Regions from separate parts of the Stenotrophomonas sp. YJH_SMC_110 genome, predicted to be linked through region 4. Evidence: predicted binding sites of a transcription regulator. Region 4 holds the regulator's gene; each other region holds the start of a gene.

Region 1 (7,169 bases), on a different contig from region 4:
GCCGGTGAAGCGGTTGTCCAGGTTCCACTGGCTCTGGCCATGGCGCAACAGTACGAGTTTACGGGTCACTGCAGGGTCTCCAACGCGAGGAAAGGCAGGCCGCCATTGTAGCCCGGCCGCCGCTCACCGGGCCGTGGCGCCGCCCGTGCGATGCTGTGACCGATGAATACGGTGATCGATCCCGGATGTTGGGAAGGCAGCGTCTCCGCGGCACGCGCGCAGCAGCTCCAGCTGGCCGGCCGCGTGGAGCGCCAGGACCGCCTGCCACGCGACGTCCGTTGGCTGGCCGGGCTGGATGTTGGCTTTGAAGACGACGGCGCCATCACCCGCGCCGCGGCGGTACTGCTGGACGTGGAGACGCTGAAGCCCGTGGCGCAGGAGATCGCGCGCATCCCCACGGTGATGCCCTACATCCCCGGTCTGCTCAGCTTCCGCGAGCTGCCGGCACTGCTGGCCGCGCTGGCGCTGCTGCCGCGCACGCCGGACCTGGTGTTCGTCGATGGCCATGGCATCAGCCATCCGCGCCGGCTGGGCGTGGCCGCGCATCTGGGCGTGGTCACCGACCTGCCCAGCATCGGCGTGGCCAAGTCGAAGCTGGTGGGCCGGTTCGTCGAACCGGGCGCCGAGGCCGGTGCACATGCGCCGCTGCAGGATGGCGACGAACAACTGGGCTGGGTGCTGCGCAGCAAGGTGCGCTGCAAGCCGCTGTTCGTGGCCGGCGGCCATCGGGTCAGTGCCGATACCGCGCTGGACTGGGTGCAGCGCACGCTGCGCGGTTACCGGCTGCCGGAACCGACCCGGCTGGCGGATCGGCTGGCCTCGCGACGCGACGAATGACCGCACCGGGCATTCCCCGGTGCGGCTTTCATTTTCATTCAATGATGCACGTGGCCGCGATGGCCCTGCGCGTCCTCACCGTGGTCGTGGCCTTCATGGCCCTGCTGCGCGCCGCCCTTGGCCGACGCCGGTCCAGCGCAGGCTTCACCACAGTGGTCCGCTTCGATCTGCAGCGTCACGTGCTCGATGCCGAAGTCATCGTGCAGGCGCCCGCCCAGCTCACGGCGCAGCGCATCGGCGTCGGTGCCGTCGCGCATCACGATGTGCGCGGTCAGCGCCGGCGTGCTGGAGGCCAGCGCCCACACATGCAGGTCATGCACGTCCAGCACCGCAGCATGACCGGACAGGCTGTCGCGCACCTTGGCCACGTCCATGCCCTTGGGCACGCCTTCCAGCAGCACGTTGATCGCCTCGCGCATCAGCACGTAGGTGCGCGGCAGTACCCACAGGCCGATCAGCACCGCCAGGATCGGGTCGATCGGCTTCCAGCCGGTCCACTTGATCAACAACGCACCGGCGATCACCGCCACCGAGCCAAGCATATCCGCCCACACTTCCAGGTAGGCGCCCTTCACGTTCAGGCTCTCGCCGCTGCCGGCCTGCAGCAGGCGCATCGAGATCAGGTTGATGACCAGGCCTGCGGCGGCGATCACCAGCATGCCCGAAGATGCGATCTCCTGCGGTTCGCGGAAACGACCGATCGCCTCCCACAGGATGTAGGCGGCGACCACGAACAGCATGGCGCCGTTGATCATCGCGCCCAGCGCTTCCAGGCGTGCATAGCCGTAGGTGCGGCGCGCGTCCGGCGGGCGTCGGCTCAACCGCACCGCGACCAGCGCGATCATCAGTGCCAGTGCATCGGTGGCCATGTGTGCCGCGTCGGACAGCAGCGCCAGGCTGTTGGTCCAGAACGCGCCCACCACCTCGATGACGAGGAAGGTGGAGGTCAGGCCGAGCGCCCACCACAAGGGTTTCTCGTGGCGGATCTGGGATGGCAGGTGATCGTGGTCGTGGCCCATGGCAACAGCTCCTTTGCGATGCGGTGCAGGCTACGCCGTGCTGGCGGGGGAGACTATTACGGTGTTTATAACATTGCAGCCCAGGCGATCCCTCACCGGGCAAGGCCCGGCGCTACCGGAGCGTGGCCGGCAGCGCCTGGCCTGGCCTGGCGACCGCAGCGGACCGGCGTCCGCGTGCGGTCAGAACCCGAAGCGCAGGCTGGCCCAGTAGGCGCGGCCCGGTTCGTTGTAGGTCGCCGCACCGGCATCGCTGCTGTTGGCCTCGCGGAACAGGCGCTTGTCGGCCAGGTTGTTGACGCCGAAGCCGAAGCTGACCGTCTCGGTCACCCTGTAGCGCGCGCTCACGCCCCAGATGTTGTAGGCACCGCGGTCCTGCAGCGCGATCGAGGGATCGCAGCTGCCGGTGCAGCGCGGATCATTGTTGATGTTGGCGGTGGCCGGCTTCTGCTTGCCGTAGAACGTGCCGGTCAGCAGCACCGACAGCTTGTCGGTGGCCTGCCAGTCCAGCATCGTGTTGACGGTGTACTTCGGGATCACCGACAGCGGCTGGCCGGTGCTCTTGTTCTCGTTTTCCACCATGTAGGTGAAATTGTTGCTCCATTTCAGGCGATTGCCCTGCTCGCCCAGCAGCGGGATCACCAGGTTGCCTTCAAGCCCCTGCACGATCGCCTTGGGCGCGTTCTCCCAGCGGAAGATGCGGCCCTTGGTGTCGGCGGTCAGGCCAACCTGGGTGTAGCCGGCCTGGATCTTGTCCTTGTAGTCGTTGTGGAAGTAGGTCAACGAGGCCTGCCAGCCGCTCTGCGGTGCCCACTCGATGCCCAGTTCCTTGTTCAGGCTGGTTTCCGCCTTCAGGTCCGCGTTGCCGCGCATGTAGCAACCGGCACCCAGGCTCGGCAGTGCATTCGGGCAGCCGTTGCCACGGGTGTAGTACAGATAGTCCGGATTGGACTGGTACAGGTTCGGCGCCTTGAACGCGCGGGCGATGCCGCCCTTCACCACCCAGTCGCTGTTGATGCGGAACTGCGCATTGAGGCTGGGGCTGGTGTTGTTGCCGAACTGGCTGTGGTGGTCGAAGCGCAGGCCCGGGGTGACGATCCAGCGCTCACCCAGGTAGATGTTGTCTTCGACGAACACTGCGGTGGTCTGCGCGTCGGCCTTGCCCCGCGCGCGATCGGCCGACAGCCCCGGGATGCCGCCGCCGCTGCTGCTGGACTGGCTCATCGAGTACGGGTCGGTCAGGCGGCTGTCCAGGTATTCAAAGCCCAGCGTCCAGATGTTCTCGACGCTGCCCAGCGAGGTCGGGAAGCTCACTTCGCCATCCAGCTGGTAGTTGCGCAGGCGCGAGGTCGACCAGTCGGTGCCGTTGAAGCTGCCTTCCGGGCCACCGGCCAGGCCTTCATTGATGCGCGAGTTGTTGACCGCTTCCACCGCGGCGGTCACCCGCGAGGTCACGTCGCCCCAGCGGCCGCGATGGGTGATCGCGCCGGTGTTGCGGTACATGCGGTTGGTTTCCGCTTCGCCGTCGGCCAGCGCCGCCAGGTCAACGCCGGTCGAGGTACCGGTAGTGCTGACCGCGCGGTCACCGGCGTAGATGTTGCCCTGGCGGCTGGTGCCGGCTTCGAACTCCACCACCTGGTCGGCGGTGATGTCCCAGCGCAGCAACGCGTTGACGTCGCGGTTCTTGACACCCTCGCGGCCAGCCGGCGGCACCGCGTTCGGGTTGGTGGCGTACTGGCGGTTGAGGTCCAGTGAGTCGGCGTCGGTCTTGTTGAGGTTGCCGTACAGGCGGAACGACAGGGTGTCGGTCATCGGCCCGCTCAGCTGCAGGCCGACGCGCTCGCTGCCGCCTTCGGCGCTGTGCTCGGGCACCAGGCCATACAGGTCGACCGCTCCGGTCAGGTCGCCGGTCGGGCGCTTGGTGATGATGTTGACCACGCCACCGGACGCACCGGAGCCATAGCGTGCCGCCGCAGGGCCGCGCAGCACTTCGATGCGCTCGATCATTTCCGCCGGCACCCAGTTGGTATCACCGCGGGTATTGCGCTCACCGCTACGGCCCATGCGCACGGCATCACGCGCACCGATGCGCTTGCCGTCGACCAGGATCAGGGTGTTTTCCGGGCCCATGCCACGCAGGTCGATCTGGCGGTTGTTGCCGTACTGGCCCGAGGCGCTGTTGCCGGTGAGGTTGACGCCCGGCATGGTGCGCAGCAGCTCGGCGATGTCGTTGGCCGGCGGGCGCTTGGCGATGTCCTCGGCGGTGATGGTCGAGGTACCCAGTGCCTGGCGGGCAATCTGCGAGGCGGTGACATGCACCGTGTCGATATCGGTGGCATCGGTTTCGGCCTGGGCGGTCAGGGCGCTTCCCGCCAGCAGGGCGGCAACGGCGAGCGCCAGCGGGCGCGGCGAAAGGACAACGGCAGGAGACATGATCTGGACCTTCTGGCAGGGCAACGGGGCCTCTGGCAAAGGGCTTGAGGCAACGACGAGGGGGAGGCGGAGCGTCGCTGCAGTCGCCTGCGGGCCGATCCGTGCGCGCATTCTCCCATCAATGCGAGTGATTCTCAAATGCGTTCACTCATTGCCGCCGCGGCGCCGACGTGCTTTGCGCGCCGTGCAACCCTGCATCGCGCATAAACTGACCGGCCAACCCGCCATCAACCGTGCGCCACCGCGGCCGATACCCGTGGTTTGCCGTACGCAGTCAGAGATCGACGTGGAACCACCCCAACTGGACGATGCCAGCCAACCGCTGGCCGAGGCCTGGCAGCACTGCCTGCAACAGGCCGGCCCTGCCGCCACCGCGCTGCTGCACGCCGCCGCCGCCGATGCCCCGCCGGCGCTGGCCCAACGCTTCTACGAGGTACTGCTGCAGGACGGGCGTGCACGCCGCTTCCTGTCCCACGATCAGGTCAAGCAGCGCCTGCAGCCGGCCATGCAGCGCTGGCTGGTGCAGTTGCTGACCACCAATGCCGACGGTATTGCCGGCGCCGTTGCCTCGCAGCGGGTGATCGGCGATGTGCATGCCCGGGTCGGTATTCCGGTCGACCTGGTCACCCGCGGCGCGCGCGTGCTCAAGCACGAACTGTTCGTGCGCCTGCACGACGACGCGCCCGACAGTGCCACTGCGTTCGCCGCCATCGACTGCCTCAGCGCGATCATGGACATCGCCATGGAAGGCATGACCCTGGCCTATACCCATGCACGCGAGCGCTCGACCCGCGCCGATGCTGCGTACCGGCTGTTCTCGCTGGTGCAGAACGTCGGCACCGAACGCGAACGCCAGCGCGCACTGCTGCTGGACTGGGAGAACGCCCTGCTCTACGCGCTCGCTGGCCACGTACAGGCCAGCGACAGCGCCAGCCTGGCCACTTCCGAGTTCGGCCTGTGGTTCACCCACAAGGGCATCCCCAGCTTCGGCGAGAGCAGCGAGACCCGGCAGGTCGGCCAGCTGATGGCCCGCATCGACAGCAACCTGCAGCGGGCGAGCAACGATGCCCCGGCACAACGACTGGCGGTGCTGCCGGCCATCCGCGAGGACCTGGCCGCCATCCGCACCCTGATGACGCTGCTGTTCGAGCGCATCGGTGAGCTGGATGCCGGCAGCGATGCGCTGACCAACCTGCTCAACCGCCGCTTCCTGCCTACCGTGCTGCGCCGGGAGATCGAACTGGCCACGCGCAACTGCACGCCGTTCTCGCTGCTGCTGCTCGACCTGGATCACTTCAAGGCGATCAACGACGGCCACGGCCACGACGCCGGGGACCGCGCGCTGCAGCACGTCGCCGGCCTGCTCGGCCAGCTGACCCGCGGCAGTGACTACCTGTTCCGCTATGGCGGCGAGGAGTTCGTGGTGGTGCTGGTCGCGGCCAGCGAATCACAGGCCGCGGTGATCGCCGAAAGCCTGCGGCGGCAGATCGCGCAGTCACCGGTGGCATTGGCCAACGGCCAGGTACTGGCACTGACCGCCAGCATCGGCGTAGCCGGCCATGACGGCCACCCGGACTACGAGCGGCTGATGGCACGGGCCGATGCGGCGATGTACGAGGCCAAGCGCAGCGGCCGCAACCGCGTGGTAGTGGCCAGCGCGGACCTTGAGGAAGCACCGGGACGGCGTGCACTGCAGCGATGACGACAGGACAGGTAGAGTCGACCGCTGGTCGACTATCGCACGCAGCGCGGGATTTTTCGCACGCGGGGCGAAGAGCAGTCGACTGACAGTCGACTCTACCGATAATCGACTCTACCGGTTCGCCCGCCAGCCGATGCATTGGACGCCACCACCCGCCATGCTGCCCACCACAGCAGCGCCAGTGCCGCGATGCCTGCACCCAGCAGGCACACGGCAGGCCAGCCATGCCGGGCCTGCATCCAGGGCCCGGCAGCCGCACCGGCACCACTGCCCACTGCATAGAACAGCATGTACAACGCCACCAGGCGTCCATGCTGTTCTGCCGGTGCACGCAGCAGCAGCGCCTGGTTCGATACGTGCAGTGCCTGCCCACCGAGGTCGAGCACGATCACGCCCAGCAGCAGCAACGACAGCGACTGCGGCAGGCCCAGCAGCGGCCACCACGCGGCCAGCATCAGCAGCAGCGCGCCAAGACTGACCCGACCGGCGAAACCGCGGTCCATCCAGTGCCCGACCCGCGCCGCCATCAAGGCGCCCACTACGCCGGCCAGGCCCAGTGCGCCGATGGCCGCGGTGGACCACTGCAACGGCGGCGCCGACAGCGGCAGCGGCACCGCCGCCCAGAACACGTTGAGGCCAGCAAACAGCAGCAATGCCAGCGGCCCACGCTCGCGCAGCGCGCGGTCCCGGCGCAGCATGCCCAGCATCGAACCCAGCAGTTCGCGCCAGCGCGGTGGTACCGCCGGCACCGGCACCGCCGGCAGGCGCCGCCACAGCAGCACGGCCAGGGCCGCCATCAGCGCTGCCGACAGCAGATAGACCGCCCGCCAGCCGACGGTGGCCGTGACCGCGCCCGATACAACGCGCGCCAGCAACAGGCCGATGAACACGCCGCCCTGCACCACGCCCACCAGGCGCCCGCGCTGCTCGGGCGGCGCAAGCGTGGCGGTATAGGCGATCAAGCCCTGGGTCAGCGCGGTGCCCAACAGCCCGGCCAGCAGCATGCCCGACAACAGCCAACCGGCCGTGCGTGCCGCTGCCAGCCACAGCAGGGCCAGCACCAGCGCGATCAACTGCATCCGCAGCAGGCGTCGCCGGTCACCGCGATCGGCGAGCGGCAGCAGGCCCAGCAATGCCAGCACACTGCCGGCCTGGGTTGCCGCCAACACTGCGCCCGCCAC
Region 2 (7,169 bases), on a different contig from region 4:
ACAGCGCGCAGAGCAACCGCCTGCAGGGCAGTGTCACCGTCACGGTGATCCAGCGCCTGCCCAATGGCAACCTGGTGGTACAGGGGCAGAAGAACCTGCGGCTGAACCAGGGTGATGAACTGGTACAGGTGCAGGGCATCGTGCGCCCGGGCGACATCAGCCAGGACAACACCATTCCTTCCAGCCGCGTGGCCGAAGCCCGCATCGTCTACGGCGGCCGCGGCCCGGTCGCGCAGTCCAACGCGATGGGCTGGCTGAGCCGCTTCTTCAATTCCGGCCTGACGCCGTTCTGAGTATGGCCATGAAACTCCTCCCCTCTTCTTCCTGGCATCGCCGCGTGGCGTCGTTCGTCGCGCTGATGCTGCTGGTCGTGGCAGCCCCGGCCAGCGCCGAGCGCATCAAGGACCTGGCCCAGGTCGGCGGCGTGCGTGGTAACGCCCTGGTGGGCTACGGCCTGGTGGTCGGCCTGGATGGCAGCGGCGACCGCACCAGCCAGGCGCCCTTCACCGTGCAGAGCCTGAAGAACCTGCTCGGCGAGCTGGGCGTGAACGTACCGGCCAACGTCAATCCGCAGCTGAAGAATGTTGCGGCCGTCGCGATCCATGCCGAGCTGCCGCCGTTCGCCAAGCCGGGCCAGCCGATCGACATCACCGTGTCGTCGATCGGCAACGCCGTCTCGCTGCGCGGCGGCTCGCTGCTGATGGCCCCGCTGCGCGGCGCCGACGGCCAGATCTATGCGATCGCGCAGGGCAACCTGATCGTCGGCGGCTTTGGTGCGCAGGGCAAGGATGGTTCGCGGGTTTCGGTGAACGTACCGAGCGTGGGCCGCATTCCCAATGGCGCCACGGTCGAGCGTGCCCTGCCCGACCCGCTGGCCAATGGCGGCGACATCACGCTGAACCTGCACAACAACGATTTCACCACCGTTTCGCGCATGGTCGCCGCACTCAACAACGCGTTCGGCGAAGGCGCCGCGCGTGCGGTCGACGGCGTGACCGTGGCCGTGACTGCGCCGACCGATCCGGGCGCACGCATCGGCCTGCTGGCCCGCATCGAGAACCTGGAGCTGACCCCGGGCAGCGCCCCGGCCAAGGTCGTGGTCAATTCCCGCACCGGCACGGTGGTCATCGGCCAGCAGGTGCGGGTCGGCCCTGCCGCGATCTCGCATGGTTCGCTGACGGTGACGATCCAGGAGAACACCAACGTCAGCCAACCCAATGCCCTGTCCGGTGGCCGTACCGTGGCCAGCCCACAGTCGACCATCACCGCCACCAACGACGGCAGCCGCATGTTCAAGTTCAGCGGCGGCACCACCCTGGACGAGATCGTGCACGCGGTGAACGCCGTGGGCGCGGCGCCGGGCGACCTGATCGCGATCCTGGAAGCCCTGAAGCAGGCCGGCGCATTGAGTGCCGAGCTCGAGGTGATCTGACATGCGCATCAATCCCGCATTCGACCTGCACCCGGCGCAGCAGAACGACCCGGCGAAGATCGACAAGGTCGCACGCCAGCTGGAAGGCCAGTTCGCACAGATGCTGGTCAAGAGCATGCGTGATGCCAGTTTCGGCGACTCGCTGTTTCCCGGCGAGAACAAGATGTTCCGCGACATGTACGACCAGAAGATCGCCGAGGCGATGACCCGCGGCAAGGGGCTGGGCCTGTCCGGCATGATCAGCCGCCAGCTGTCCGGCCAGGCCGCCGACGGCCCCGCGCTGGATACCCGCGTGGATCCGGCCAAGGCCAGCCGCGCCTACCAGCTCAACGCGCCGGACAAGCCGGCACCGTCGCTGCCGTTGGAAGATGGCAGCCAGGCCGTGCGCATGCTGCAGCAGATGGCGGCCGGCGCACAGCACGGCGCGCAGGCCGCGCTGGCACCGATGGAACAGGCACTGGACCTGATCGCCGGTCGCGAAAGCAGCAGCCTGCACCGCTCGCTGGGCACCGAGGATCCGTACATCGGCAACCTGCAGGGCGAGGACTGGTCCACCAACAACGACCAGTGGTCGGCGACGGCCAGCAACCGCGGTACGGCCATGAGCCAGGCCGATGCGATGGCTACCCGCACCGCCGTGGCCCAGCTGGGGCCGCACACGCCGGAAGGTTTCGTCGCCAGCATCTGGCAGCACGCGCAGAGCGCGGCCAGGGAACTGGGCGTGGATGCCCGTGCGCTGGTCGCCCAGGCCGCGTTGGAAACCGGCTGGGGCAAGCGCCACATCCGCCAGTCCGACGGCAGTACCTCGCACAATCTGTTCGGCATCAAGGCCACCGGCTGGAGCGGCCAGCGCGTTGAAGCCGGCACCCACGAATACGTGGATGGCGTACGCCGCAACGAAACCGCCAGCTTCCGCGCCTACAGCTCGCCGGCCGAAAGCTTCGCCGACTACGTGCGCCTGCTGAAGACCAGCCCGCGCTACCAGCAGGCCCTGCAGGCCGGCACCGACGTGCAGGGCTTCGCCCGTGGCCTGCAGCGCGCCGGCTATGCCACCGACCCGCGCTATGCGGCCAAGATCGCCGCGATCGCCGGCGGCCCGACCATCGAGCGTGCCGTAGCGGCCGTGACCGACGCCGGCGCGCGCCTTGGCCAGACCTTCGCCAGCACCGCGACCGCGGCGCTGGGTATCACCCGTCGTTGAGGAACCCCATGTCCAGCGTACTTTCCACCGGTACCGGTGCCCTGCTCGCCTTCCAGCGTGCGTTGGCGACCACCAGCCACAACGTGGCCAACCTCAATACGCCCGGCTACAGCCGGCAGAAGGTCAACTTCGCTACCGCCGACCCGCAGAACTACGGCTATGGCACGGTCGGCAACGGCACCCGGATCACTGACATCCGCCGCACGGCCGACCAGCTGGCGATCTCGCGCCTGCTCGACAGCAGCGGTGAACTGGCGCGCCTGAAACAGCTTTCGGGCATGGCCGACCGGGTCAACGCGCTGTTCTCCGATGCGGCCACCAATGTGGCCGGCGTCTGGTCGAACTTCTTCGATTCGGTCAGTGGCCTGTCGTCCAACGCGGCCGGCACCGCCGACCGCCAGAACATGCTCGACGGCGGCAAGGCGTTGGCCAACCGCTTTGTGCAGCTCAACACGCACTTGAACAACCTCAACAGCGAGGTCAACAACGGCCTGCTGGCCGGTGCCACCGAGGTCAACCGCCTGGCGCAGGAAATCGCGCAGATCAACGGCGCCATCGGCACCAACATCGCCTCTGCCGCACCCGATCTGCTCGACCGCCGCGACCAGCTGATCACCCAGCTGATCGGCTACACCGGTGGCACGGCGGTGATCCAGGACGGCGGCATCATGAATGTCTACACCGCCGGCGGCAACGCGCTGGTGGTGGGTACCACGGCGACCAAGGTCACCACCGTGGCCGACCCGTACCAGCCCGAGCGCCTGCAGTTGGCGCTGGAGACCCAGGGCAACACCATCCGCCTCGACCCGAAGGCGGTCGGCGGCCAGATCGGTGGCCTGCTGGAATTCCGCGACACCGTGCTGACCCCTGCCCAGGCTGAACTGGGCAAGCTGGCGGTGGGCCTGGCCGAGAGCTTCAACCAGGCGCACCACCAGGGCGTGGACCTGTATGGCCAGCTGGGCGGGGACTTCTTCACCATCGGCAACCCGCGCGTCACCGGCAACAACAGCAATACCGGCACCGCCAGCCTCAGCGCAACCTACGGCGACCTGGGCAAGCTGGACGCGCAGAACGTGGTGCTGCAGTTCGATGGCACCAACTGGAAGGCCAGCCGCGCCGACACCGGCGCCAGCATCCCGCTGACCGGCACCGGCACCGCCGCCGATCCGCTGGTGATCAACGGCGTCAAGCTGGTCGTCGGCGGTACGCCGGCTGCAAATGACCGCTTCCTGCTGCAGCCGACCGCGGGCGTGGCCGGCAGCATGGAAGTGGCAATCACCGATCCGTCGCGCATCGCCGCCGCTGCAGCGGTGAAGGGCGCGGCCGCCACCGCCAACACCGGTACCGGCAAGCTGAGCGGTGTCACCGTCACCGATTCGACCAACGCCAACCTGCGCAATCCGTCGGCGATCGTGTTCACCTCGGCCACCACCTACACCATCGACGGTGGGCCGCCGCAGACCTACACGCCCGGCCAGACCATCAGCGCCAACGGCTGGAGCTTCGTGCTGGACGGTGCACCGAAGGTGGGCGATACCTTCAACATCACCCCGACCCCGGCCGGTTCGTCGGACAACAGCAACGCGTCGAAGCTGGCCAAGGTGGAAAGCGCGAAGGCGTTCAACGCCGGAACGGTGACACTGAACGGTGCACTGGGTGGCCTGACCACCCAGGTCGGCGCCGCCGCCCGCTCGGCCGAGTACTCGCTCGACGCGCAGCTGGTGATCAATGACAAGGCGCAGGAAGCCCGCGACGAAGTCTCCGGCGTGAACCTGGACGAGGAAGCGGCGGACATGCTGCGCCTGCAGCAGGCCTACCAGGCCGCCTCGCAGCTGATCTCGACCGCCGACAGCATGTTCCAGACCATCCTGGGAGCCGTCCGCCGATGAGCAGCCGCATCTCCACCAGCATGATGTTCAACCAGTCGGTGTCGCTGATGATGGCCAAGCAGGCCAAGCTCAGCCATCTGGAGCAGCAGATCGCCACCGGCAGCAAGATCGTCAGCGCCAAGGACGATCCGGTTGCCGCCGGCACCGCGGTCGGCCTTGACCGCAGCCTGGCTGCACTGGACCGCATGAAGCTCAATGCCGGCAACGTGCAGAACCGCCTGGGCGTGCAGGAAAACACCCTGGCACAGGTCAACGACCTGATGGCACGCGTCAACGATCTGACCATCCAGGCCAGCAATCCGGCGCTGAGCGCGGCGGACAAGAAGACGCTGATCACCGAGGTCAACCAGATCCGCGACGGCCTGCTGTCGCTGGCCAACGCCGATGATGGCACCGGCCGCTACGTGTTCGGTGGCACCAACGACGGCGACCCGCCGTTTGCCAAGATCAACGGCAAAGTGGTCTACCGTGGCGACCAGACCCAGCGCCAGGTCGAAGTCGGTCCGGATACCTACGTGAAGGACGCGCTGCCCGGCAGCGAGATCTTCATGCGCATTCCCACCGGCGATGGCTTCGTCGACGGCAGCGCCGCGGCCGGCAACACCGGCAACGGCGTGCTGACCAACATCACCCGCGACGGCAGCGACAGCTGGAACGGCCAGGGCTTCAGCGTGCGCTTCACCACTGGCAACCAGTACGAGGTGGTGGATGGTGCGGGCAACGTGACCGGAGCCGGCACCTACAAGGCCGGCGACGATCTGGAAGTGAACGGTGTGCGCCTGCGCATCACCGGCGCACCGGCGGCGGGTGACAGCTTCAACGTACAGGCCGCCAGCAGCCGAGACATCTTCTCCACCATGGACAACCTGGTGGCGGCGCTGGGTGCCGACACCGGTACCACCGCACAGATGACCGCGCAGCAGAACCAGCTGCAGAGCGCACTGCGCGACGTGGCGCGCGCTTCCGAGCGGATGATCGATTCGCGTGCCGCAGGCGGTGCGCAGTTGAAGGCGCTGGACAATGCGGCCGACATGCGCGAGGCCAATGGCGTGACCCTGAAGACCACGCTGTCGCAGATGCGCGACCTGGATTACGCCGATGCGCTGAGCCAGTACCAGCTGCAGAGCACCGCGCTGCAGGCGGCGCAGACGATCTTCTCGCAGATGCAGTCGATGTCGCTGTTCAACAAGCTGCGCTGACGCGCCGCCCGAGTCAGTCCCGAAAGGCCGCGATGCCCTGCATCGCGGCCTTTTTCGTTTGCGCGCCTGCCCGCCGCTGCGCGGCTACCTGGCCGTCGCCGACCGATTTTCCGTGATTCTCCATCAAGCCCGGCCCGACCCCGCCGATACCTTCATCAGCGCTGGTCAGGCCCTGCCCGACCGCCCCTCCCGGGGCCGCTTCCACCCTGGCAACAGGGCTGAAAACCCCGGGAAAACAGCTTCAGGCAACGAATTCTGGCTTCAACGGAATTCACGGCTAAAGGTTGTTGACAAAGCGCCGTTATTCATTTGGCAACGGCGAAGCACACAGCCACACAAAAAAACAGGCGGCGCTTCGTTTCATTCACCAACGGGTTCCATATAAGAGGAGACGACCCCATGGCACAGGTAATCAACACCAATACGATGTCGCTCAACGCTCAGCGCAACCTGAGCACCAGCGGCAGCTCGCTCGCCACCACCATCCAGCGCCTCTCGTCCGGCCTGCGCATCAACAGCGCGAAGGACGACGCGGCCGGCCTGGCCATCAGCGAGCGCTTCACCACCCAGATCCGCGGTCTGGACGTGGCCATCCGCAATGCCAACGACGGCATCTCGCTGGCCCAGGTCGCCGAGGGTTCGCTGAACGAAGTCGGCAACAACCTGCAGCGCATCCGCGAACTGGGTGTGCAGGCCTCCAATGCCACCAACTCGGCCAGCGACCGCAAGGCCCTGCAGGCTGAAGTGACCCAGCTGGTCAGCGAGATCGACCGCGTCGCCAAGCAGGCCGACTTCAACGGCACCAAGCTGCTGGACGGCAGCTTCACCAGCCAGCTGTTCCAGGTGGGTGCCAACGCCGGACAGGCCATCGCCATCAACAGCGTGGTCAACGCCAAGGCCGATTCGCTGGGCGCGGCCACCTTCGCCAACGGTTATACCGGCACCGCACTGGCGGTGGACAAGGCGACGGCCGACACCACCTACTCCGGCCTGCAGGTCTCGGTCACCCCGCCGGGCGGCACCGCCACCACGGTCACCATCAGCGACTTCACGGTGAAGGCCGGCGAATCGATCACCTCGGCCACCGCCGCGGCGATCAACAACAAGCTGGGCGAAACCGGCGTGGTTGCCTCGGTCAATGCCGGCGTCGTCAGCCTGGCCTCGGTCAAGGATGGCCAGACCTTCGCGCTGGGTGTCAGCGCGGCGACTCCGCCGGCCGGCGCCACCGCCGCGACCCTCGCCGGCCTGGGCCTGACCGAGACCAGCACCAACGGCGGCACCCTGACCGGTGCAGCGGCCAGCTTCGTCAAGGACCTGAACGTCACTACCGCCGAAGGCGCACAGAAGGCGATGTCGATCGTCGACAAGGCCCTGGAATCGGTCAACAGCGTCCGCGCCGACCTCGGCGCGATCCAGAACCGCTTCACCTCGGTGGTGGCCAACCTGCA
Region 3 (7,169 bases), on a different contig from region 4:
GCGCACCGACGACCCACGGAAGGGTGGCTGCCTGCTGTCTGCCTGCGCCTGCTGCTTCCACCGGGTCACCCCACCTCCCATGGAAGCCGCCATGTCCCCATCGTCCCGTTCCCGTTCCGCGCGCCTGCCGCGCACCCGCCTGGCCCCTGCCCTGGCCTCCGCCTGCCTGCTGGCCCTGCCAGGCCTGGCCGCTGCAGAGGCCGGCGCCGATGCCTCCACCAAGGATCTGGATACCGTGGTGGTCACCGCCTCGGGCAGCCAGCAATGGATCAAGGATGCCCCGGCCAGCATCAGCGTGATCAGCCGTGAGGACATCGAGCGCCAGCCGGTTCCCGACCTGGCCACCCTGCTCAGCCGCGTGCCGGGCGTGACCGGCGGCCTCAGCGCCGTCGGCGAACAGTCCAAGATCAAGCTGCGCGGCATGCCGTCCAACTACACGCTGGTGCTGGTGGACGGCAAGCGCATGGGCAGCTCGGCCGCGACCAACTACCGCCCCGACCTCGGCCGCCAGGACCTGAACTGGATCTCGCCCGACCAGATCGAACGCATCGAAGTGGTGCGTGGGCCGATGTCCTCGCTGTACGGCTCCGACGCCATGGGCGGGGTGATCAACATCATCACCCGGCGCATCGGCGACGAATGGAACGGCAGCGCCACCCACAGCTACACCCGTCCCGGTGATGGCAAGCGCGGCGATACCCAGCAGATCGGCGCGACCTTCTCCGGCCCGCTGGGCGAACGCTTCGGCCTGCGCATCGGTGCCAACAGCATGCGCCGTGATTCGGACCAGTCCAACCACGGTGTCTACGGCAATGCCTACGCCGGCGAGAAGGACCGCACTGTCGATGCGCTGCTGCAGTGGAAGCTGAGCGACGCACAGGAACTGTCGCTGGAAGCCGGCCATGGCGTGCAGCAGGCCTTCATCGATGCGTCGCTGGAAAAGCAGGACGAAGGCGCCTGGGGAGCCAGTGAGCTCAAGCGCAGCTCGCTGGCGCTCAACCACGATGGCACGTGGAGCTTCGGCACCTCCAGGCTCAGCGCGTACTGGACCGAATACAAGAACGACATCGGCGCCACCGGCCGCTCAGAGGCCACCGACACGATCATCGAAGGCAGCCTGACCACGCCGTTCACTCTGGGCGTTGAACACCAGTTTGCCGTGGGTGGGCAGTGGAAGCGCCAGGAACTGACCAACACCGATACCATCGGCCGCGCGCCGATCGACTACGCCGGCAACGCCGTCAGCGGCTCCAGCCTGGAAGTGGATACCTGGGCGCTGTTTGTCGAAGACGAACTGAAGCTGCACCGCACCCTGGCCCTGACCGTGGGCGCGCGCCTGGACCACCATGAGAAGTTCGGCGGCCACGTCAGCCCGCGTGCGTACCTGGTCTGGCATCCGGCCGAACAGTGGACCATCCGCGGTGGCGTCTCCAAGGGGTTCCGTGCGCCCAGCCTGACCGAGAATTCGGCCACCGCTGCCACCCAGTCCGGCGGCCGTGGCTGCACCTCGCTGATCCCGCTGGGGTATACCCGCGGCGGGTGCTACATGGCCGGCAACCCGGACCTGGATCCGGAAACCAGCACCAACCGCGAGATCGGCATCAGCTTCGACAATGACCTGATCGATGTTGGCGTGACCTACTTCCACACCGACTTCCGGAACAAGATCGAATACGCACCGCTGGGCCGCTTCAACGGCATCTGGTGGACGCGCATGAGCAACGTGCAGCGCGCGCGCACCAGCGGCATGGAAGGCAACTTCAACGTCCGCTTCGGCGAGCAGTGGCGCTGGCGCACCTCGGCGACCTGGATGAAGGAAGCCAGGAACCTGACCACCGGCCGCAACCTGATCGATACGCCGGAATTCTCCGGCTACTCGTCGCTGGACTGGACGCCGAATACGGTGTTCTCCGGCAGCCTGTCGGCGCAGTACACCGGCAGGCAGACCGGCACCGCCACAACCTTCCTCAAGGCCTACACCCTGTATGACCTGACCGTGGCATGGAACGTCAACGAGGTGCTGACCCTGCGCGGTGGCGTCAGCAACCTGGCCGACAAGAAGCTGTATGCGGAAGGCTCCACCGACTACTTCGTCGCCGGGCGCAGCTACTTCCTCAGCATGACCGCGCGCTTCTGACCGGCGGCACGCGCCGTGATCGCGCTGGCGACATGCCAGCGCGATCGACGGTATTGCGGGTTACTCGCTTTCCAGCGCGGCCGGTGCCGCGTCCCGCGTGGCGGCCGTGCGCGCACGGTCCATCGCCACCGCCAGTTGCTGGCGTGCGAGCAGTTGTTGTGCCTGCACCACTTCAGGTGTCGGCAGGAGCACCGGTCCCGGTGCGTTTTCCGGTGTAGCAGGTGTGGTCATGCAACCTCCATGGACATCCCGCCGCCGCACGGGTCCAACCGGGGCGGCAGCGGAACTGCGCACCCTATCCTAAAAACAAGGCGGGCGGGTGACGGTGCGGCACCCGGCCGCAGCACGTGGAACACGGCACGCGTCACATTTTTGACGGCAGCCCTTGGATCCTGAATAGGACTTGCCTTATCATGAAAACGTTTTCTCACAGGGATGTTTCCCCCAAATGAATACCACTGACCTGTCCCAGTTCAGCCCGAAGTGGCAGTTCCGCTTCAACTTCTTCCGCCAGCATGCCGCGCCCAAGAATCCCGGTTTCAAGCAGGCCTGGAAGGCGCTGTCGTTCGGTGACCGCCTGAAGATCAACCTGAACTTCTTCGCGTTGTTCTTCGGTGCGATCTACCTGTTGATCCTGGGCATGTGGCGCAAGGCGCTGGTGGTCATCGGCATCAACATCGCGCTGGCCATCGTCAGCATGTTCCTTCCCGACGTCGTCGGGCGCATGCTGTTCATCGCGATGAATCTGCTGGTCGCCTCCAGCACCAACTACAGCTACTACCTGGAGAAGGTGGAAGGTCGCGCCAGCTGGAACCCGTTTGAAGGAATGTTCTAAGCCATCAGACCGGCGCAGGGATGCGCGGCAAGGACGCAACCGACGCCCGGCCCCCGCCGGGCGTCTTCATTTGCGCGATCAGGCCGCGCGGCGTGCCACGGCCGCCGGCTCGGCCTGCAGGCGGAAGCGCGACACCGCCACCGCCAGCTGCTCGGCCTGCTCCTCCATCGCGCGCGCGGCGGCACTGGCTTCCTCCACCAGCGCGGCGTTCTGCTGGGTGGTTTCGTCCATCTGCACCACAGTCTGGTTGACCTGCTCGATGCCGGCCGATTGTTCGCGCGACGCGGCCGAGATCTCGGCCATGATCTCGTTGACCCGACCGACCTGACCGACGATGTCCTGCATGGTGCGCCCCGCGCCGTGCACCAGCTGCGCACCGGCACCGACCTGGGCCACCGAGGCGTCGATCAGCTCCTTGATCTCCTTCGCAGCACCCGCCGAACGCTGCGCCAACGCGCGCACTTCACTGGCAACCACGGCGAAGCCACGGCCCTGCTCACCGGCGCGCGCCGCTTCCACTGCTGCGTTCAACGCCAGGATGTTGGTCTGGAACGCAATCCCATCAATCACCGAGATGATCTCGGCGATGCGCTGCGAAGACGCCTCGATCTGCTCCATGGTGTGCACCACCTGGCTGACCACCTGGCCGCCTTCGCTGGCCACGCCCGCCGCGGAACCGGCCAGCGCGTTGGCCTGCAGCGCGTGGTCGGCGTTCTGGCGCACGGTGGAGGTCAGTTCTTCCATCGACGCGGCGGTTTCTTCCAGGTTGGCAGCCTGCTGTTCGGTACGGCGCGACAGGTCGCTGTTGCCGGCAGCGATCTCACCGGCGGCCAGGCGGATGCTGGCTGCCGACTGCTGGATCTGGCCGACGATCTGGGTCAGGTGCTGCACGGTGCTGTTGGCATCGTCGCGCATCACCGCAAACACCCCATGGAAGTCACCCTGCATGCGGGTACTGAGGTCACCGCCGGCGATCGCGCGCAGCAGCGTCGACAGTGCGGCCAGGTTGTGGTCGCTGACTTCCATCATGGTGTTGAGGGTCTCCACCATGCGGCGGAAATCGTGGTCGAAGCGCAGTGCATCACCGCGCACGGCGAAGTCACCGGCGGCGGCCGCAGCGGCAAGCTGCTGGATCTGCTCGTTGATCGCGGCCAGGTTGCGCTTGGTGGTCGCCATCGCAGCGGTGAACACCGCCTTCTCGCCCGGCAGTGCTTCCATGTCCACGCTGAGGTCGCCGACGGCATAGCGCTGCATCACTTCAACCAGGCGCTGGGTGACCGCGTTGCTGGAGGCCACCAGCTGGTTGCTGTCGGCCACCATGCGGCCGTACTCGCCCGGGAACGCCGCGGCATCCATGCGGTAGCTGAGTTCACCGGTATCGTGGCGGCGCGCCATTTCGGCCTGCGCAGCCATCACCGCCTGCAGCTGGCCGCGCATGCCCTGCATCGCGTCCAGCAGGCGCCCCACTTCGTCGTTGCTGCGCGCTGGCAGGGTGCTGTCCAGCTTGCCGGCGGCGACGTCACCGGCCACGCGCACCGCTTCGGCCAGCGGGCGGATCGCCAGGCGGCGCAGCAGTATGTAGACACCGGCGCTGAGGGTCAGCGCGGCGATCACGCCGACCAGCAGGGTCAGCCACAGCAGCTGGCGCGCTTCGGCCACGATCACCGCATGCGGCATCACCACGCCCAGCGCGAAGCGCTGCGGGGCATCGCCCACGCGCAGCGGCACATACACGCGCACGTTGCCGGCCGCATCGGGGCTGAAGGCCTCGAAGGGACGGTCGGCGGCGATCTCGGCCAGCATGCTGCGGGTCAGTGCGTCGTTGCGAGGCTTGCCGATTTCGGCGGCATTGGCCGAGGCCAGCACCACGCCCTTCGGCGACAGCAGTTCGACGCGGCCGGCCCCCATCGGCTTCAGCGTGGCCAGGTGCTTCTGCAACGCTGCCAGCGAGAAGTCGACGGTGAAGACACCGAGGAACCTGTCGTTCTCGATGATCGGCGTGCTCAGCGTACTCATCAGCACCTGCTGCCCGGCGATGTCATAGGCATACGGTTCGCTCACTTTCGGCAGCTTGTCGCGGCTGGGCACCATGTACCAGTCACCGGAACCGCTGGCGGTCTCGGTGTAATCGGTCATCACCGACTGCTGCGGCTTGCCCTCCTGCCAGGCCCAGTAGCTCATGTAGCGGCCGGTGGCATCGTGCGCCTCGGTGTTGACGAACTCGGCATCCTTGCCGTCGAAGGCATCGGGCTCCCACATGGTGCTCTTGCCCAGCCATTCGGGATGGGCGCGCAGCTGCTCGCCCAGCACCGCCGCCAGGCTGGCGCGGTCGGGCACGTCACCACGGGCGCGCTGGGCCAGCACGCCTTCAACCATGGCATCGTTGCTGGCAAAGGCGGTGCCCAGATCGGCCGCCACCTGGCGCGCCTCAGCGGTCGCCTCGCTGGTCATGGTCTGGCGCGAGGCGCTGATCAGGCTGGCGCTGGCCTGTCGGTAGATCAGGAACGCGGTCAGGCCGAAGCACAGCAGCGCGATCGCAGCGGTGCCCAGCATCAGCTTGTGGGCGATGCTGCCCGGGCGGCGGGCAGCGGCGGAACGGGAAGAAGGCATGGGAGGGTCCGCAAGGCAGTTCAGGACGACCGGCACCACGAAGGCACCGCGCAGGCGCGCGATCCGTCGCGCAGGCCACCGGCCGCCGGGCGGGCCCGGCGCTGGAAGCGCACCGGGTTAGCGGCCGCCCGCCAACGAGGTTGAGGCGACCGGCCTGCACATTCCTGAATCTGCTCAGGGTCGGGTCAGCCACCCGTCCGTCGCGATGGCCTCACTCGGCCACGCGGTCCTTGATCCACTGCGCGCGCGGCAGTACCTCGATGCTGCCGACGGCATACTGCTGCAGCACGTCGTCCGGCCCGAAGCACGGTTGCCAGCCCAGCTCACTGCGCAGGCGGGCACTGTCGTAGACACGGTCGATGCTCAATGGCAGCGGCCAGCCACGGCGTTCGAACTCGGCCAGCAGCTGCGGCGCGCGACGGGCCAGCACGCTGCGCGGGTGGGTGGCCAGTTCCAGGCAGTCCTCGCGCCGGAACGGCGTCGGTGCGCAGGCGAGATAGCGGGCGAATCGGGCGCCTTCGTCGAGCAGCAGTGCAGCGTGTGCGCTGGCCACATCGCGGGCGTCGATGCCGCGATGCAGGCGGAACATCGCCATGCGCTCGGGCGGTTCCGGGAAGCACCGGCCCATGCGCAGCACGCGAACGCTGAAGCCCGGCGTGGCGGCAGCTTCAGCCAGGGTCTCGGCCTGCAGCTTGGTGCGGTGGTAGATCGTGCGCGGCAGCGGCTCGGTGTCTTCATCGATCCAACGGCAGCCACCGGCTACCACGGCATGGCCGTACAGCGCGGTGGTGCTGGTCAGCACGAAACGCCGTGCGCCGGCTTCGCGTGCGGCCTGCAGCAGGTGCGCGGTTGCCTCCACGTTGATCTGCTGGAATACCGCGTCCGGCACCAGGCCGACATGCGGAGCATGCAGGGCCGCGGTATGGATGACCGCGTCCACGCCCTGCACCGCACGCGTGACCGCCTGGCGATCGGTGACATCGGCAATGATGCGCGTGGTGGCGAACGGGCTGCGGTCCAGCCCCACCACTTCGTGGGCGGCCGCCAACGCACCGAAGATCGCGCGCCCGATGCGCCCGGAACTGCCGGTCAACAGAATCTTCATTGAGTCCATTCACTCGAAGCGCCCGGGAACTACCGGGATGCTTCGATTCTAGGCATGCATTCGCGCATCTGCGATAGGACAGCCATGCAATCGTGCGTTCATCTTGACGACCTCGCAGGCGCCAGCAGTTGCCGCGCGATGAACAGCGGATCGTCGCCGCCGGCCACATCAGGCCTCACGCCGGTGCCTTCCCATTTGCCGCCGGTGCGCAGATTGATCGGTTGCCGGTCGGGAATGCTGATCTGATAGCCATCGGGCAGCAACACAGGATCACCAAACATATGCGCGGCACCGCCACTGCGCGTGCCGACAATGCGCGCGCGGCCCAGGGCCTGCAGCGAATAGGCGACGAACTCGGCCGCCGAACCGGTACGCCGGTCGATCAGCACCACCAGCGGCTTCAGGTACACAGGCAGGCTGGCAGGCGGCAGCGGTACCGGCGTGCGCCGGCCACGCTGGTCCAGCTGCTGCACCGCGCCGAT
Region 4 (7,169 bases):
ACCGCCATGCACGTCGAACTGGGCGATCAGGTCCGGCGGTGCATAGCCCGGCTCGGTGCCGGAAGACACGGCATCGAGCATCGACTGCAGGTAGTCCAGCGATTGCTGGGCGGCGTCGAAGTGATGGGCCTGCAGCACGGCCTGGCCGGCACGTGCAGCGCCCAGCGCCTCTTCAGCGGCGTGGCACAGCTCGACCATGGCGGTGACACCGAGGAAACCCGCGCCGCCCTTGAGCGTGTGGTAGCCCCGGAACACCGCGTTGAGCTGTTCGGTGTCCTGCGGTGCCTGCTCCAGCGACACCAGCTGTTCGCCGAGGCGATCCAGGATTTCCTGTGCCTCGATGATGAAATCGGCAGTGATGTCGTCGGATACCGCGCTCATGCTTACAGCCCCAGATCCGACAACAGGTCGTCGGCGTCGTTCTGCGAGACCGCGTGGCGGTCCAGTCCCTTCAGTGCCGGCCCGGCCAGTTCCGGGTCGGTGCGATGCTGTTCCGGCGGCAGGCCGAGCGCGCCGAAGCCTTCATGCACGCGGCGGACGATGCCGACCACGCGACGGATGATCTGCCCGGTCAGGTCCTGGTAGCTCTGGGTCAGGGCGATCTCGGTCAGGTTGTGGCGGATGCGCTCCAGCTGCACGTCCTGGCCTGGCTGCAGGCCTTCGGCGCGCAGCTGCTCGGTCAGGCTGCGGCATTCCTCGGCCAGGTCCAGGGTGCGGTGGGTAGCGTGTTCGGTCATCGCCACCACGTGGTCCAGACGTGCGCACGCATCGTCCAGTTCGCCGGCCTCGCTGGGCACGGTCGGCAGTTCGCCCAGGGCCTGCCCCAGCTCGCGGGCCAGCCGCGAGAGGCCACTCATCATCGGCTGCGTGCGCAGCGCGACCAGTCCGTCGATGCGTTGCCGCCAGGCGGCTTCGTCACCGGACTCCAGGGCATCCAGGGCTTCCTGCAGGCGCAGGGCGAGGGCGTTCTTGTCGACCGTGGTATCCATCAGGCGCTGGCCGCCAGGCGTTCGAAGATCTTGCCCAGCTTCTCTTCCAGCGTCTGCGCGGTGAACGGCTTGATGATGTAGCCGTTCACGCCGTTCTGGGCCGCTTCGATGATCTGCTCGCGCTTGGCTTCGGCGGTGACCATCAGCACGGGCAGGGTCTTCAGCTTGGCGTCGGCACGGATCGCCTTGAGCAGTTCGATGCCGGTCATCACCGGCATGTTCCAGTCGGTGACGACGAAATCGAAGGGCTGGCTCTGCAGCAGCGACAGCGCGGCATGCCCGTCCTCGGCTTCGGCGGTGTTGGTGAAGCCCAGATCGCCCAGCAGGTTCTTGACGATTCGACGCATGGTCGAGAAGTCGTCGACGATGAGGATGCGCATGTTCTTGTTCAAAGCAGAGTTCCTTTGTTGTTCATTCCGGGCGGCCGGGGGCAGTCGCCTCGGGGATGTTCATTCTTCCAGGCCGGCGTCGACGGCCTCGAAAATCTTCAGGCGGCCGCGCAGGCGCAGCACGGCCTGGCCATGGATCTGGCAGACCCGCGACTCGCTCACGCCGAGCACCGCGCCGATCTCCTTCAGGTTCAGCTCCTGCTCGTAGTACAGCGAGAGCACCAGCTGTTCGCGCTCGGGCAGGTGGCCGATGGCCTTGCCCAGCTCGCGACCGAACTCGCCGCGCTCCAGCACCTGTTGTGGAGTCGGGCCGCCCTGGGCGACGGTATCCAGTTCGCCCTGGTCTTCGATGCGCGACTCCAGGCTCAGCACCTGGCCACGTGCGGCGTCTTCCATCAGGCGCAGGTATTCCGGCAGCGGCATCTCCATCGCGGCGGCCACTTCGGTGGCGCTGGCGGCACGGCCCGTGCTCTGTTCCAGGCGGCGGATGGTGGCGGCGGCGTCGCGTGCACGGCGGTGCACCGAGCGCGGCACCCAGTCGCCACGGCGGATCTCGTCGATCATCGAGCCGCGGATGCGGATCGAGGCATAGGTCTCGAACGAGGCGCCCTGGTCGGCGTCGTAGCTGCGCGAGGCTTCGATCAGGCCCATCATGCCGGCCTGGATCAGATCATCGACTTCGACGCTGGCCGGCAGGCGCGCGGCCAGGTGGTGGGCGATGCGTCGCACCAGGTCCGAATGCTGGGCGATGACCTCGTTGGCCGCCGAGCGCTGGACTTCCCTGTACTGGTGGGCTGCGCCTTTCATGCGGCCACCCCACGCTGCTTGAGGATGCGTTCGAGGAAGAACTCGACGCCACCGCGCGGTTCGGTCGGTGCCTGCCAGCGCGCGGTGCGGCGTGCGATCTCGGTGATCGCCAGCGCCGACGGGCTGGACGGATAGGCCTTCACCACCGGCTGCTGGCGCTGCACCGACAGGCGCAGCCAGTCATCCTGCGGCACGCAGCCCAGGTAGTTCAGCGAGACATCGGCGAGGAACTTCTCGCAGACGCGGGTCAGCTTCTCGTACAGCACGCGGCCCTCGTTCGGGTCGCGCACCATGTTGGCCACCACCTGGATGCGGTCCACGCCGCGCTCGCGCGACAGCACCTTGATCAGTGCGTAGGCGTCGGTGATCGAGGCCGGTTCGTCACAGACCACCACCACGGTGTCCTGCGCGGCCTGGCAGAAGGTCAGCACGCCGTCGGTGATGCCGGCGGCGGTATCGACCACCATGATGTCCAGCTCGCGTTCCAGTTCGGAGAACACGTTGACCAGGCCGACATGCTCGGCCGGGGCAAGCTCGGCCATGTGCCGGCGGCCGGAAGCGGCCGGGACCACCAGCACGCCGTTCGGGCCTTCGACGATGACGTCGTCCAGCGAGCAGCGGCCGGCCACCAGGTCGGCCAGCGTAAAGGTGGGGTTCAAGCCCAGGATCACGTCGATGTTGGCCAGGCCCAGGTCGGCGTCCAGCAGCAGCGTGCGCTTGCCCATGCCCGCCAGCGCCACCGCCAGGTTGGCGGACACATTCGTCTTGCCCACGCCGCCCTTGCCGCCGGTCACCGCGATGGTGCGCACAGGGCCGAGCGGCTCGCTGCGGGTGGCCGACAGCGGGAAGGTCTTGGTCAGCTTGGCGTACTCACGCGACGGCATGGTTCAACTCCGGGTTGCAGGGCATATCGGCCGCTCGGCGCAAATCTTCAAGGCGAAGTACAAGATTGGCTGCACTGGCCCGGTGCAGGTCCTCCGGGACGTCCTGGCCATCGGTCACCCAGGTGATCGGCAGGGCGTGGTCCACGGCCACCGACAGGGCGTTGCCGAAGCGGCCGGTCTCGTCCAGCTTGCTCAGCACCAGGCCCTGCAGGTTGGCCGCACCGAAGCGGCGCACCACCTCGTCCATGTCGCCGAAGCTGGTGTTGGCCGGCAGCACCAGCAGGGTGCGCACCTGGCGCGCGGCGCGCAGCCACTGCAGCTGGGCGGCCAGGGCACGGTCGCGCGGGCCCAGGCCGGCGGTATCGATCAGCACCAGCTTGTAGTCCTTCAAGCGTTCCAGCAGCTGGTCCAGGTCGGTGCCGCTGTTGGCCTCGTGCACGGCGATGCCGAGCTGGCGGCCGTAGCCATACAGCTGTTCACGGGCGCCGATGCGGGTGGTGTCGGTGGTGACCAGGGCGACGTCACGCGGGGCCTGCTTCTCGGCGAAGCGCGAGGCCAGCTTGGCGATGGTGGTGGTCTTGCCGGCGCCGGTCGGGCCGACCAGCGCGATCACGCCGCCTTCCTCCAGCGGGTCGACCGGGGCGATCGGCAGCTTGCGCGAGATCAGCCCCAGCATCAGGCCGCGGCCACGATGGGCTTCGGTTTCCAGCGGGATCTGCATGGCCACGTCGCGGGCCAGCCCGGCGTCGAAACCGTACTCGTCCATCAGGTCCAGCGCGGTGGCGCGCACCGGGCTGCCACGCAGGCGCTCGTCGGTGAAGCGGTTCATCTCGCGCTCGATCACCTGGCGCATGCCGGCCACTTCCTGGCGCAGCTGGCGGATCTCGGCGTCGTCCTGGGCAACCACGGTCAGCGTCGGTGCCGGGGCCAGCATGGGGGCCGGGCTGGCTTCGATAGCGGCTTCGACCGCTGCCGGTTCGCTGGCGGCGATCCCGGGCTGCGCGTCGATCACGGCAGCGGTCGGCAGCGGCGGCGGCTGCACGGCCGGGGCCACGCTTTCGTGATGCGCCTCGTGCGGCGGGTCGATCTGGAAGCGCGCGCGGTTGGCCGGCACGGTGGCGGCCGGTGCAACGATGGCCTCGGCGAACGGGGCGAAGATCTGTTCCGGCGGTGCCGGTTCGTTGACGGCGGCGCGGGCCAGGGTGGCGGCGAAGCCGGTGCTGCCCCGGGTCGGCACGATCTCGTCGGCGCTGTCCAGGGTGCGGCCGGTGGCACCGACGGCGGCGCGGGCGAGGGCGGCCACTGCCGAGGTGGTGGCCGCGACCGGTTCCGGCGCCGGGGTGCTGCTGCGGCGGCGGGTGACGGCGGCGATCACCGCGTCGGCGGCGGTGCGCGGCTTGGGTGCCGGCGGCGGTGCGACGTCACGGCGCGAGGCTTCCAGTGCACGCTGCACGGCGCTCTCGTCGTAGTTGGCGGCGGCGACGATCTCGATGCCTTCCTCGATCCGGCGGTTGGACAGGATCACGGCGTCAGGACCATGTTCCTTGCGCACCAGGTTCATGGCCGAGCGCATGTCGGCGGCGACGAATCGTTTGATTTTCATGCTGTGGTCACGGGGCGAAGACGGCGGGGTGGCGGTCGGAGAACTCGGGTGGTCGGTGGTCTGCACGGTGCGGGTTCCCCTTGGTATCTGTCTGTTGCGTTGGTTCGAAAGTGGTGTCTGTTTTCTGGCGCATCGCAGGGCGGCGTCAGCTGATCGTTCCGACCAGCTTCAGGCGCTTGTCCTCCGGCACCTCGCTGTAGGCCAGGACCGACAGCGACGGAACGCTGTGGCGGACCAGGCGGGCCAGCGCGGCGCGCACCGGGCCAGGTACCAGCACGACCGCGGGCTCGTTGCGGGCTTCCTGCTTGCTGACACATTCGGCCAGGCTCTGGTGCAGTCGCTCAGCGAGTCCGGGTTCCAGCGCGGCGCCGTTGCCCTGCGTGGACTCCTGCAAGACACGTTCCAATTGCGGGTTGAGGGTGAACACCGGCAGCTCCGCCGACATTCCGGCGATCTCCTGCACGATGAAGCGGCCCAGTGCGGTGCGAACAGCGGCGGTCAGCACGGCCGGGTCCTGGCTACTGGGCGCATGTTCGACCAGTGCCTCGGCGATCTTGCGCAGCTGGCGGATCGGAATGCGCTCGACCAGCAGGTTCTGCAGCACGCGCACCACCGCCGACAGCGGCAACGCCTTCGGCGTCAGATCTTCGACGAGCTTGGGCGCGCTCTTGGCCAGGTTGGCCAGCAGGTGCTGCACTTCTTCGTGGCCGAGCAGTTCCGGCGCGTGCTCACGGATCAGGTGCGACAGATGGGTGGCGACCACGGTGGCCGGATCGACCACGGTGTAGCCCAGCGTTTCGGCCTGGGCGCGCTGGTGCGGCTGGATCCAGGTGGCGTCCAGGCCAAACGCGGGGTCCTTGCCGGCGATGCCTTCAAGCGCGCCGAGCGCGCTGCCCGGGTCCAGCGCCAGCTCGCGGTCGGGGTGGATCTCGGCGGTGGCCACCGGCACGCCGTGCACCAGCACGCGGTAGCCGTTGGCCGGCAGTTCCAGGTTGTCGCGGATGTGCACCGACGGGATCAGGAAGCCGACATCCTGGGTCAGCTTGCGGCGCACGCCCTTGATGCGCGCCATCAGTTCGCCGCCCTGGTTGCTGTCCACCAGCGGGATCAGCCGGTAGCCGACCTCCAGGCCCAGCGGATCGACCGGGCGCAGTTCGTCCCAGCTCAGTTCGGCAGTCGGTGCCGGTGCGGCCGGGCGGCCGAGTGCGTTGAGTGCGGCGGCATCGGTGCCACCGCCTGCCGCATCGGCAGCCGGCGCCTTGCCCTTGCGGTACAGCTTCCAGGCGATGAAGCCGAGGATCGCGGCCAGCGTCAGGAAAGCGACGTTGGGCATGCCCGGCACCAGGCCGACCACGCCGATGATGCCGGCGGTGATCGCCAGCGCACGGTACTGGCCGAACACCTGGCCGGTCATGGCCTGGGCCATGTCCTGCGAGCGCGAGGCGCGGGTAACCAGCATGGCCACGGCGCTGGAGACCAGCAGGGCCGGCAGCTGCGCTACCAGGCCGTCACCGATCGACAGCAGGGTGTAGGTGGCGGCGGCTTCGCCGAACGGCATGCCATGCTGCAGCACGCCCACGGCCAGGCCGCCGAGCATGTTGATGAACAGGATCAGGATGCCGGCAATGGCATCGCCGCGGATGAACTTGCTGGCGCCGTCCATCGCACCGTAGAAGTCGGCTTCCTCACGCACTTCCTCGCGGCGCAGCTTGGCTTCTTCACGCGTCAGCAAACCGGCGTTGAGGTCGGCGTCGATCGCCATCTGCTTGCCGGGCATCGCGTCCAGGATGAAGCGCGCGGTCACTTCCGAAACGCGGCCGGCACCCTTGGTAATGACCACGAAATTGATGATGGTCAGGATCGCGAACACCACGATGCCGACCGCGTAGTTGCCGCCGATCACGAATTCGCCGAAGGCGGCGATGACCTTGCCCGCGGCATCGTGGCCGTTCTGGCCGTTCAGCAGGATCACGCGGGTGGAGGCCACGTTCAGCGCCAGCCGCAGCATGGTGGTGATCAGCAGCACGATCGGGAAGATGGTGAAGTCCAGCGGGCGCTTCACGTAGACCACCGCCAGCAGCACCATCAGCGAGATGGCGATGTTGAAGGTGAACAGCGCATCGAGCACCGGCGCGGCCAGCGGCACCACGACCATGGCCAGCAGGGCCAGCACGATCAGCGGCGCGCCAAGGCCCTGGCGGATCATTTCCAGGGCGCGGCGGGTGTTGAAACCGGCGGAGGGCTGGGCGCTCACGGGCGGCCTCCCTTGCCGAATTCATCCACCTGGATGTGCGGGGCGTCCGGCATCGGGCCAGTGCGCCAGGCGCGCAGCTGGTAGACGTAGGACAGGACCTGGGCGACGGCCGAATACAGTCTCACGGGGATTTCCTTTCCGAGTTGGCCTTCCCGATACAAGGCGCGTGCCAAAGGCGGGGCGGAGACGATCGCCACCTTGTTGCCGTCGGCCACTTCACGGATGCGCAGGGCGGTTTCGTCC

Evidence for each region. Region 4 encodes FliA, which starts transcription of late flagellar genes. Its sites were predicted from a motif close to TAAAGTTTNNCNNNCNNNGGCCGATAA; they were not measured.
Region 1: AC5P6H_RS10420 (GGDEF domain-containing protein) is a predicted target of FliA. The motif match lies at 4,514-4,540, and genes of this name have one in related genera.
Region 2: AC5P6H_RS19215 (flagellin) is a predicted target of FliA. The motif match lies at 6,000-6,026, and genes of this name have one in related genera.
Region 3: AC5P6H_RS02310 (methyl-accepting chemotaxis protein) is a predicted target of FliA. The motif match lies at 5,700-5,726, and genes of this name have one in related genera.

Annotation. Positions count from the first base shown of each region.
Region 1 covers NZ_JCAFSM010000004.1:283,316-290,484, forward strand. Annotated here, with positions in the region: gene gpmA (2,3-diphosphoglycerate-dependent phosphoglycerate mutase) at 1-69, opposite strand, end outside; gene nfi (deoxyribonuclease V) at 163-837, shown strand; gene AC5P6H_RS10410 (cation diffusion facilitator family transporter) at 876-1,856, opposite strand; gene AC5P6H_RS10415 (TonB-dependent siderophore receptor) at 2,037-4,286, opposite strand; gene AC5P6H_RS10420 (GGDEF domain-containing protein) at 4,573-5,988, shown strand; gene AC5P6H_RS10425 (MFS transporter) at 6,084-7,169, opposite strand, start outside.
Region 2 covers NZ_JCAFSM010000017.1:9,059-16,227, forward strand. Annotated here, with positions in the region: gene flgH (flagellar basal body L-ring protein FlgH) at 1-293, shown strand, start outside; gene AC5P6H_RS19195 (flagellar basal body P-ring protein FlgI) at 296-1,432, shown strand; gene flgJ (flagellar assembly peptidoglycan hydrolase FlgJ) at 1,434-2,633, shown strand; gene flgK (flagellar hook-associated protein FlgK) at 2,642-4,522, shown strand; gene flgL (flagellar hook-associated protein FlgL) at 4,519-5,721, shown strand; gene AC5P6H_RS19215 (flagellin) at 6,121-7,169, shown strand, end outside.
Region 3 covers NZ_JCAFSM010000001.1:531,012-538,180, forward strand. Annotated here, with positions in the region: gene AC5P6H_RS02295 (TonB-dependent receptor domain-containing protein) at 92-2,137, shown strand; gene AC5P6H_RS02300 (hypothetical protein) at 2,198-2,368, opposite strand; gene AC5P6H_RS02305 (DUF2628 domain-containing protein) at 2,586-2,972, shown strand; gene AC5P6H_RS02310 (methyl-accepting chemotaxis protein) at 3,051-5,582, opposite strand; gene AC5P6H_RS02315 (NAD-dependent epimerase/dehydratase family protein) at 5,794-6,687, opposite strand; gene AC5P6H_RS02320 (S41 family peptidase) at 6,786-7,169, opposite strand, start outside.
Region 4 covers NZ_JCAFSM010000013.1:23,337-30,505, reverse strand. Annotated here, with positions in the region: gene AC5P6H_RS18690 (chemotaxis protein CheA) at 1-381, opposite strand, end outside; gene AC5P6H_RS18685 (protein phosphatase CheZ) at 384-989, opposite strand; gene cheY (chemotaxis response regulator CheY) at 989-1,381, opposite strand; gene AC5P6H_RS18675 (RNA polymerase sigma factor FliA) at 1,439-2,185, opposite strand; gene AC5P6H_RS18670 (MinD/ParA family ATP-binding protein) at 2,182-3,069, opposite strand; gene flhF (flagellar biosynthesis GTPase FlhF) at 3,056-4,672, opposite strand; gene flhA (flagellar biosynthesis protein FlhA) at 4,818-6,878, opposite strand; gene flhB (flagellar biosynthesis protein FlhB) at 6,923-7,169, opposite strand, start outside.